3 regions of the Marinobacter sp. MBR-105 genome follow, and region 3 is predicted to be linked to each of the others. Evidence: predicted binding sites of a transcription regulator. Region 3 holds the regulator's gene; each other region holds the start of a gene.
What was found. Region 3 encodes LexA, which represses DNA repair genes until DNA is damaged. Its sites were predicted from a motif close to CTGTNTNNNNANACAG; they were not measured.

Region 1 (3,275 bases), on a different contig from region 3:
TGAATGCCAGGGCGCGCCCACGCATTGTTGTTCTTGGTGGGGGCGCTGGAGGTGCGGAGATCGCCATGGCCCTGGCCCGGCGGTCGGCGGACTGCGACCAGGCGGGCGCTGTTCTGGTGGCCGGCAGCAATGGCGTGGTACCGGGCTTTCGTCCCCGCTTTCGCCGCCTGGTGCGGCGGGCGCTGACGCGTGCCGGTGTCGAGATTGTTGAGGAGTATGGCGAGCCGGTGGCTGATGGGGTCCGGTTGGCCGGGGGGCGACGATTGCGGGCCGATGCGGTTCTGGTGTCTACCGGTGGCAGGGCTCTGCCCTTTCTGGGAGCCAGCGGCCTTGCCGTAGACGAAGCCGGGTTTGTCAGGGTAGACGCCTGCCATCGCAGCACGTCTCACCAAAATGTGTTTGTGGCCGGAGATGCCTGTAGCCGGGTTGACCAACGGCTGGACCGTTCCGGGGTACACGCGGTTCGGGCCGGGCCGATACTGGCCCACAATCTTGCTGCCGCGATATCGGGCAAACCGCTAACGCGTTTCTATCCGCGACGGTTTTCGTTGTACCTGCTGGCGGCGGGAGACTGCACGGCGATTGGCAACTACGGCCCTTTGACGTTTTCGGGCGCCTGGGTCTGGAAGTGGAAAGACCGGATTGATCGCGGGTTTGTCGACAGTTTTCCCGGAGCCTGAGGTTGGTTGGCGACGGGCATCAAAGTAAACGGGAGAGCAGGATGAATGTGACCGACGGGCAATTGGCCAAGGCTGGTGAGGCGCTGGCGGCGGTGCTTGAGCGCAAGGGCATGACCATCGCCACGGCGGAAAGCTGCACTGGTGGCTGGGTAGCCAAGGTGCTGACCGACCGGGCGGGTTCGTCCGCCTACGTTATGGCGGGCCTGGTGACATACAGCAATGCGGCCAAGCGGGCCATTCTAGGCGTTCAGGCCGATACCCTGGAGCAGGATGGGGCGGTCAGTGAGCCGGTGGTTCGCCAGATGGTGGCAGGCGCCATCCGCGCTACGGGTGTGGATATCGCTGTCGCTATCAGCGGTGTTGCCGGGCCGGGCGGCGGTAGCGCAGACAAGCCGGTTGGCACGGTCTGGTTTGCCTGGGGCAACGGTGTCGAAAACACTGAGACCAGTGTAGAGCATTTCGATGGTGACCGGGATCAGGTGCGCCGGCAGTCGGTTTTGTTTGTATTAGAAGGAGTTACCAGATTTGTCGAAACCCTGTGAGGATTTTCACCTTTCCGGGGGTTGGTCTCCTTCTGGCCATATGTTTTAATACTGTTCAAATATACAGGAAAACACTGGATGGCTATTCAGGTTTTCTCCGGATTCTGCCGCATTTGCCGCAAGGTTGAGCGGCCCAGGTAACGAGGGTTTGCAAGAATGGAAGATAACCGCAAGAAAGCACTCGGCGCAGCATTGAGCCAGATCGAACGCCAGTTCGGTAAAGGTGCCGTAATGAAGATGGGCGATCAGCCCCGTGAGGCGATTCCTGCCGTATCCACCGGCTCCCTGGGGCTGGATGTGGCTCTGGGTATTGGTGGCCTTCCTTACGGACGTATCGTCGAGATCTACGGCCCGGAAAGCTCCGGTAAAACCACGCTGACACTACAGGTTATCGCAGAAGCGCAAAAGCAGGGTAAAACCTGTGCCTTCGTCGATGCCGAGCACGCCCTGGACCCGGTTTATGCGGAAAAGCTGGGTGTTAACGTTGATGAGTTGCTGGTTTCCCAGCCGGACACCGGTGAGCAGGCTCTGGAAATCGCCGACATGCTGGTGCGCTCGAACGCGGTGGATGTGATCATCGTTGACTCGGTAGCGGCATTGACACCGAAAGCGGAAATTGAAGGCGAAATGGGCGACAGCCACGTGGGTCTTCAGGCCCGCCTGATGTCACAGGCCCTGCGCAAGCTCACCGGTAATGTGAAGCACGCCAATTGCCTGATGGTGTTCATCAACCAGATCCGTATGAAGATTGGCGTTATGTTCGGAAGTCCCGAGACCACCACCGGTGGTAACGCCCTGAAATTCTATTCCTCTGTGCGCCTGGATATTCGCCGCATCGGTTCGGTGAAAGATGGCGACGAAGTGGTGGGTAACGAAACCCGCGTAAAAGTCGTCAAGAACAAGGTGTCGCCTCCGTTCAGGCAGGCAGAATTCCAGATCATGTACGGCAAGGGCATCTACCACATGGCGGAAGTGCTCGACATGGGCGTGAAAGAAGGCTTTGTGGACAAGTCCGGCGCCTGGTACGCCTATAACGGCGACAAGATCGGCCAGGGCAAAGCAAACGCTTGTAAGTTCCTGGAAGAGAACCTGGATATCGCCAATGAAATCGAGGCTAAAGTGCGTGACAAGCTGATGCCCAAGCCGGTCAAGAAAGAGACGGCGGAGGCTCCTGCTGAAGCCAATGGCGAACTGCTGTAAATTCTAAAAAGAGAAAGATAGGGAGGCGTGACATGAAGCGACTGCTGATTGTGGCTCATGCCCCGTCTCCGAATACCCTGAGATTACGGAGCGCCATCGAAAATGGCGCTCGTAATCCGGACATCGAAGCGGTAGAGGTGGTGGTAAAGGCGCCTCTCGAAGCTGGCCCCGAAGACATCCTCGCATGCGACGCCATCATCCTGGGCACCACGGAAAACCTCGGCTACATGTCTGGCGCCCTGAAAGACTTTTTCGACCGCAGCTACTATCCCTGCCTGGAGAAAACCCAGGGCCTGCCTTTTGCCTTTTATATCCGTGCCGGCCATGATGGTACCGGGACCCGCCGAGCTATTGAGACCATAACCACAGGGCTGCGCTGGAAGCTGGTGCAGGATGCACTGGTATGCCGGGGTGAATTCCGGGACGAGTTCGAACAGCAGTGTTACGAGTTGGGTATGGCAGTGGCGGCCAGCCTTGACGCCGGCCTGATCTGATCAGCTGGCGTAGCGGTTGTAGAAGCCTTCAATACGGGACAGTGCGTTGTCCATCGTTCGTGAGTAGGCATTTTTATCCAGGCAATAGGCAAACTGCAGGCTGACCCGATATCCCGCCTGGTAGGGCTGGCAGGCGATAACCCGGGCACCGACCCGGGATTCACTGATGTACTTGCCTTCGATATCAAGGAACAGTCGCACACCTACATCCACTGGCCGGGGGCAGAGCACCGCCATACCGTAACGGTTCATGTCCAGGCAGGTAACTGTTACAGGCTGTTTGCCGCGGCCGAAGAAACCGCGCTCACGCAGCTGCACCCTCAGGCAGGACGCCGGAAAACGATCCTTGATACGGCGAT
Region 2 (3,275 bases), on a different contig from region 3:
GTATTCAATCACTTTCAGGTCGAAATCTTCACCGCCCAGGAAGGTGTCACCGTTGGTGGCCAGCACTTCGAACTGGTGCTCGCCGTCTACGTCCGCAATTTCGATGATGGACAGATCGAAAGTACCACCACCCAGGTCGTACACAGCAACAGTACGATCACCGCTCTTCTTGTCCAGGCCATAAGCAAGGGCCGCAGCAGTTGGCTCGTTGATGATCCGCTTCACTTCCAGACCAGCAATCTTGCCAGCATCTTTGGTCGCCTGGCGCTGGCTGTCATTGAAGTACGCAGGCACGGTGATAACCGCTTCGGTTACCTTTTCGCCCAGGTAGTCTTCTGCAGTCTTCTTCATTTTCTTCAGAACTTCTGCAGACACCTGCGGCGGCGCCATTTTCTGCCCCTTCACCTCAACCCAGGCGTCACCGTTGTCTGCCTTGGCGATTTTATAGGGCACCATCTTGATGTCTTTCTGAACCACGTCATCTTCAAAACGACGACCAATCAGTCGCTTGATGGCGTACAGAGTGTTGTGCGGGTTGGTCACCGCCTGACGCTTGGCTGACTGGCCAACCAGAGTCTCGTTGTCATCGGTGTAGGCGATGATGGACGGAGTGGTGCGATCACCCTCTGCGTTTTCAATTACCTTTACCTTGTCGCCATCCATGATGGCCACACAGGAGTTTGTGGTTCCCAGGTCGATACCAATAATCTTGCTCATCGAATCACTCCAAATCTTTCTGAATGCTGTTCCGGAGAAAGCCTACCCCGGCCTTTGCTGTTTAATCGCTATATTGGCGCTCTGCTCGACTTTTCAAGCCTGCTCGTCGATTTTTGGCGCATCTTCTGCCTTGGCCACTACGACCATCGCCGGACGAACCACCCGGCCATTAAGCAGATAACCTTTCTGCACAACCGCAACCACGCTGTTAGGCTCGGCATCCGGCGCCGGCACCATGGACATGGCTTCGTGCTGCTGCGGATCGAACGGCTCACCCACCGGGTTGAGCTGTTCAACGTTGAATTTCTTCAGGCTGTTCTTGAACAGCGTCAGGGTCATTTCCACACCTTCGCGAATGGACGCAACCAGCTCGCCTGCGTTTTCGTGACCCTCGGTGCTTTCGACCGCCTTCTCCAGACTGTCAGCCACCGGCAACAGCTCTTTCACAAACTTCTCGAGCGCAAACTTGTGAGCTTTTTCCACATCAATCTCGGCCCGGCGACGGACATTCTGCATCTCCGCCTGTGCCCGCAAGGCCTGCTCCTGGTACTCCTGCAATTTCTGCTGCAGCACATCCAGCTCGGAGCCCTGCTCCGGTGACTGCTCGGCATCCTGGTTACCTGCAGCCTGCCCTTCCGCCGCAGCTTCTGCTGCCTCGTTGCGTTCTTCTACCTGTTCGTTGCGCTTTTCGTCAGCACTCATGACAACTCCTGATAACGTTTTCACGGCCACGGAGGCCTGCAGAAATAACCACTCCCGCTTGTGCAGAAAGCAGGAAAGAATCGCTTTGCGAACCGATATGGGGCCCGCTTCCCGGGTTTCAACCGTCACCCACGCAATCTTTGATGTTTTCATCATTTCCTGTTTGCAAACCGGAAAAACACTGTATATATTCACAGCAACTGTATGAACGAACAGTGGTCAGAGTTATTACTTGCTCAAGAACGAGCGGAGGTTGCGGCATGCTCACACAACTCACGGTATCGAACTACGCCATTGCAGAAAGGGTTGAACTCCAGTTCAACCGCGGTATGACAGCCCTGACAGGGGAAACCGGCGCCGGCAAGTCGATTGTGCTTGATGCCCTTGGCCTGGCCATGGGAGGCCGGGCCGATGCCGGCGCTGTTCGCCATGGCGCCAAGCGTGCCGACATTACCGCCAGCTTCGATATATCCCGCATCCCCGAAGCCCGGTCCTGGCTGGACAGCCATGAGCTGGACGACAAGGACGATTGCATCCTGCGCCGGACCATCAGCAAGGACGGCCGCTCCAAGGCATTCATTAATGGCCAGCCCTGCCCGCTGTCACAATTGAAAGAACTGGGCGGCCTGCTGATGGATATCCACAGTCAGCACCAGCATCAATCCCTGCTGCGCAAGGAAACCCACCGAAAGCTGCTGGACGAGTTCGCCGGCGCGGAAAGCCTGGCCGACGAAACCCGATCTGCATGGAAAGCCTGGCACCAGACGCGTCAGAAACTACAGCAACGCCAGCACAATGCTGATGAGGCCGAGGCCCGTTTACAGCTGCTGCGCTATCAGGTGGAAGAGCTGGACAGGTTGGCGCTGGGCGAGGACGAACAGACAACCCTGGAAGCCGAACAGGCACAGCTCAGTCAGGCCGACGCCGTACTTCACAGCAGCCACCAGGCCGCCCTGCTATGCACTGAAGATGAGGTTTCGGCCGCAGACCTGGTGCGCCAGGCACTGCACCAACTGGAGCAACTGCCGGTTGATGTCCCGGCACTGACCGACACCATCCAGATGCTGAACGAAGCACAGATTCAGATTTCAGAAGCCGGCGACAACCTGCGCCGCTTCGTAGACGACTACGAAGCCGACCCGGTCCGACTGAACGAAGTGGAAGAACGGCTCAGCGCCATTTATCAGATGGCGCGCAAACACCGGATCACCCCGGAGGAGTTGCCGGAGTTGCATCAACGCCTGAGCCAGGAGCTGGCCGAACTGGATGGCGGTGAAGGCAGCCTGGAACAGCTTCAGGCCGAGCTGGAAAACCTGCGGGCACGGTTTGACGCCCTGGCCACCAAGCTGACAGAAACACGCCGGAATGCCGCCATCGAGCTCGACCAGCGAATCGCCCGGGAGTTGGCACAATTGAGCATGCCATCGGTGCAGTTTGTCAGCCACCTGAGCCGGAACAGTGATGATGAACCTGCCCCTCACGGCATGGAAGAGGTGGAATTCCTGGTGAGTGCCAACCCGGGCCAACCCGCCCGATCGTTGGCCAAGGTGGCTTCCGGCGGTGAACTTTCCCGCATAAGCCTGGCCATTCAGGTGGTTGTGGCACAAACCTCCACCACACCGACGCTGGTATTCGATGAGGTGGATGTCGGCATCGGTGGCGGCACTGCGGAGGTCGTAGGCCGCCTGTTGAGATCACTCGGCGAGAATGGCCAGGTACTGTGCGTCACGCACCTGCCGCAGGTGGCGGCCCAGTGCCATCAGCATTTGTTCGTCAGCAAATTTACCGAGAAAGACGCGACCTATTCACGCATCGAATCCCTGGATGACCAGGGGCGGATCAGCGAAGTCGCAAGG
Region 3 (3,275 bases):
AACGTTACTGGCCCGGGTTGAGCACGATGCCGCGGCGACTGTGCCCGAACAGGAAGCTCAGCTGCAAGGCGCCATTGAGTTGCTGCTGCGGGCTCGCGAGCTCCTGCTGGTAATGATTGCCCGATGCCACCAGAACAAAGTCGACAGGCCTGCCTCCATTGACGAGCTGGAGGCCCTGTTTCCCTATCCGATTGCGGAAGCCGAAAAGCTGAGGGAACTATCTGAGACGACGGGCAGCTGGTGGCAGCACCTGAACCAACTGGAGGCTGCGGCTGCGGAGCCGCCCAAAACGCGGAAAACCGTAACGGAAGAAAACATTATTGCGGTCTCGGCAGACTTGGGGCCGGATCGGTCCGTTCAGGCCCTGAACAAGATACTGGCTGCCATGACTGGTTTAGCCAGAGAAATAGACGAGCAACACAGCGAGTGGTAATCCGCCTGGCGGAACCCAACCCATTAACATACGCTGACAGCAGATATAGGTTGAATGAATGTCACCTTCGTTTTTTGAAATTGTACAACTCGCCGACGGCGACTATGCGCTTCGCCGTATTGATGATGACGCTGCTCCACTGGTGCGCATTTCGTTCTCCGACGAAGCCCGGGAGATGCTGGACGACCGGGACATGAACGTCGCCAAGGCCATGATTGCCGCGGGCATAGAAGCCGCTGGCAACATCAGCCACGACATCGACTGGGAAGAGGACGACAGCGACTTCGCCGACAATCAGCCCCACTACACCCTGCACTGAGCACTTTTATCTCTGGCGCAACACCACACCGTGACTGTTGCCCTTGGCTGATGCCTGTTGCAACGTTTCAAGCGCCGCACGACTCAGTTTGTGAGTCCAGAGTACAACGGCATGGCAGGTACCCGCGCCCAGCGCCCGCTCAGCGAGTTCCTGCGCCGGGAACTCGGCCGTTGACCTCAACACCAGAATTTCACTGGCAACAATGCCGTGCATTTTCTGCCACTTGGCCACCAGGGACTGGGGCGGATCAATCCACGCCAGCCAGCGTTTCTCCTGGTTCAATTGTGTGAGCATTGGCAGCAGGAGCTGGAAATTTTCTACCTGCTCCTCCGGAAGGATGATCTCGGTAACATTGCCACCGAAGCCAGAAGCTGAACGCCGCTCCGAACCGGACGTTGCCGCCCTGGCCGCCGGCGCCCGCGCGCCAGAGGAAACCGCGCCAGCCGGAACAACAGCTGCCGGCTGAAATGCCATGTTCTGAGTGAAGCTCAACTGTTCCATTACTCACCTACCTGCGCCATGCGCTGCTGAATACGGTACTCAGTGAAGATCTGAGCGGCGGATAACGCCCACCCCGAGACCTTCAATAAACAATTCCTGCTCCGTGAGATCGACCTCAATCGGAGCAAACTCTTCATTCTCTGCAATCAACCAGACTTTGTTGCCTTCCCTGCGGAAGCGTTTGACCGTGACTTCCTCACCAACACGAGCGACAACAATCTGACCATTGTGGACATCCTGGGTGCTGTGCACCGCCAGCAGATCACCATCCAGAATCCCGATGTCTTTCATGCTCATCCCCCGCACTCGCAACAGATAATCTGCTGAAGGAGAGAAGAAACCCGGCTGCAGCGTGCAGTGATCTTCAATATGCTCCTGCGCCAGGATCGGACTACCGGCAGCAACCTGCCCGATGACCGGAAGCCCCAGATCTTCTTCCACCTCCGGTAAGCGGATGCCCCGGCTCGCTCCCGGCACCATCTCAATGGCGCCTTTCCTTGCCAGCGCCCTCAGATGTTCCTCTGCCGCATTGGCGGAACGGAATCCCAGCTCTGCGGCAATTTCGGCCCTGGTGGGCGGGTAGCCGGTCTCATCCACGTAACGTCGTATGATGTCCAGCACCTGGGATTGTCTTGCAGTCAGTTTCATCAGTCGGGCTCCGGAATTTCGATCCTGTTTTTTTATACAGTGAAATGACTATATACAGTGTTTTATCCAGTGTAAAGCCCCTCCGCTTCGTTTCCGTCCTGTAACGGGAGAGCGCCAGCCTGTATGTTATGGTGACGGAAAACAGACACAGGGAAGCCAGTAGCAACCATGACCGCACACGATCGCTGCAAGATGCCGGAACGCAAGACAAATCGGGAAGGCCAGGAACGAAAAGTCGGGGTTGAGATTGAACTGTCCGGCCTGACCTACGAGGCCCTGGTCGCACACACTGCCCGCCTGCTTGGGGGTGAGCCTGAGCTGACGTCCCGTTATGTCACCCGACTGGACACCGATGCCGGGGCTTTCACCATCGAACTGGACTCTGATCCCATCAAAGATCTGGACCTCGCCGATGAAAGGCTCCCGGAATCCATTCGGGAACTCGGCAACCACGCCATGGATGTCATTGATTTTGCAGCGGAAAAGATCGTGCCGCTGGAAATTGTAGGGCCGCCACTGGCAATGTCAGCACTGGACATGATAGAGAACCTGGTAGACGAACTTCGAGATCTGGGTGCAGAGGGTAGCCGCGAGGCCATTTACTTTGCGTTCGGGCTACAGCTGAATCCGGAACTGCCCGACCTTGAGCCAGACACCCTGATTCGCTACCTGCAAGCCTTCGCGCTGCTGTATGACTGGCTCAAATCCCGGCACCAACTGGATATCAGCCGAAAGTTCACCACCTACATCGAGCCCTGGAGCAGCCGTTACACGGATAAGCTGATGGCGGATGATTACCGTCCCGATCTGGAGGCGCTGATGAGGGACTACCTGCACTATAACCCGACCCGGAACAAGGCACTGGATCTTCTGCCGCTGTTCGCCCATCTGAACAAATCATTGCTAACCGAATACGTGCGGGATCCCAGAATAAAGAGTCGTCCCACCCTGCACTACCGGCTGCCCGACTGCGATATCGACAACCCGAACTGGCACTTCTCCACGGTCTGGAACGATTGGGTCGTGCTGGAGCAACTTGCCAACAACAAGCGGGATCTTGAGGAACTTCGGCGGGAATTCCACAAGGCCCGGAAGTTCAGTTTCCACAATCTCACCCACTCCTGGCGTGAGACCACCGATGACTGGCTGCATCAGCACAGTTATGTCTGACCGGGAAAACGAAACCGACATTCCCGGCCTGACCATCGGTATTAGTGGCCCGGCCCGGCGAAGCATGGCCCACCGGCTGATCAGCCTGGGCCTGCGCCTGCACGGCGCCAGAACCCATTACATACGCCCGGGCGACCGAACCAATGTCGAACTGCTGGACGGGCTGGTGCTGTCTGGCGGCACCCATGTCCACCCCGGTCGCTA

Region 1: a site for LexA is predicted at 1,274-1,289, ahead of recA (recombinase RecA). Genes of this name have one in related genera too.
Region 2: a site for LexA is predicted at 1,620-1,635, ahead of recN (DNA repair protein RecN). Genes of this name have one in related genera too.

What each region holds. Positions count from the first base shown of each region.
Region 1 covers NZ_JBRJHG010000015.1:71,435-74,709, forward strand. The annotation lists gene ACSSVV_RS16460 (FAD-dependent oxidoreductase) at 1-680, shown strand, start outside; gene ACSSVV_RS16465 (CinA family protein) at 722-1,222, shown strand; gene recA (recombinase RecA) at 1,379-2,422, shown strand; gene ACSSVV_RS16475 (flavodoxin family protein) at 2,455-2,916, shown strand; gene ACSSVV_RS16480 (PilZ domain-containing protein) at 2,917-3,275, opposite strand, start outside.
Region 2 covers NZ_JBRJHG010000002.1:341,633-344,907, forward strand. The annotation lists gene dnaK (molecular chaperone DnaK) at 1-717, opposite strand, end outside; gene grpE (nucleotide exchange factor GrpE) at 811-1,419, opposite strand; gene recN (DNA repair protein RecN) at 1,680-3,275, shown strand, end outside.
Region 3 covers NZ_JBRJHG010000001.1:576,335-579,609, forward strand. The annotation lists gene ACSSVV_RS02785 (DUF6586 family protein) at 1-433, shown strand, start outside; gene ACSSVV_RS02790 (hypothetical protein) at 492-752, shown strand; gene ACSSVV_RS02795 (cell division inhibitor SulA) at 759-1,253, opposite strand; gene lexA (transcriptional repressor LexA) at 1,293-1,904, opposite strand; gene ACSSVV_RS02805 (amidoligase family protein) at 2,070-3,071, shown strand; gene ACSSVV_RS02810 (gamma-glutamyl-gamma-aminobutyrate hydrolase family protein) at 3,064-3,275, shown strand, end outside.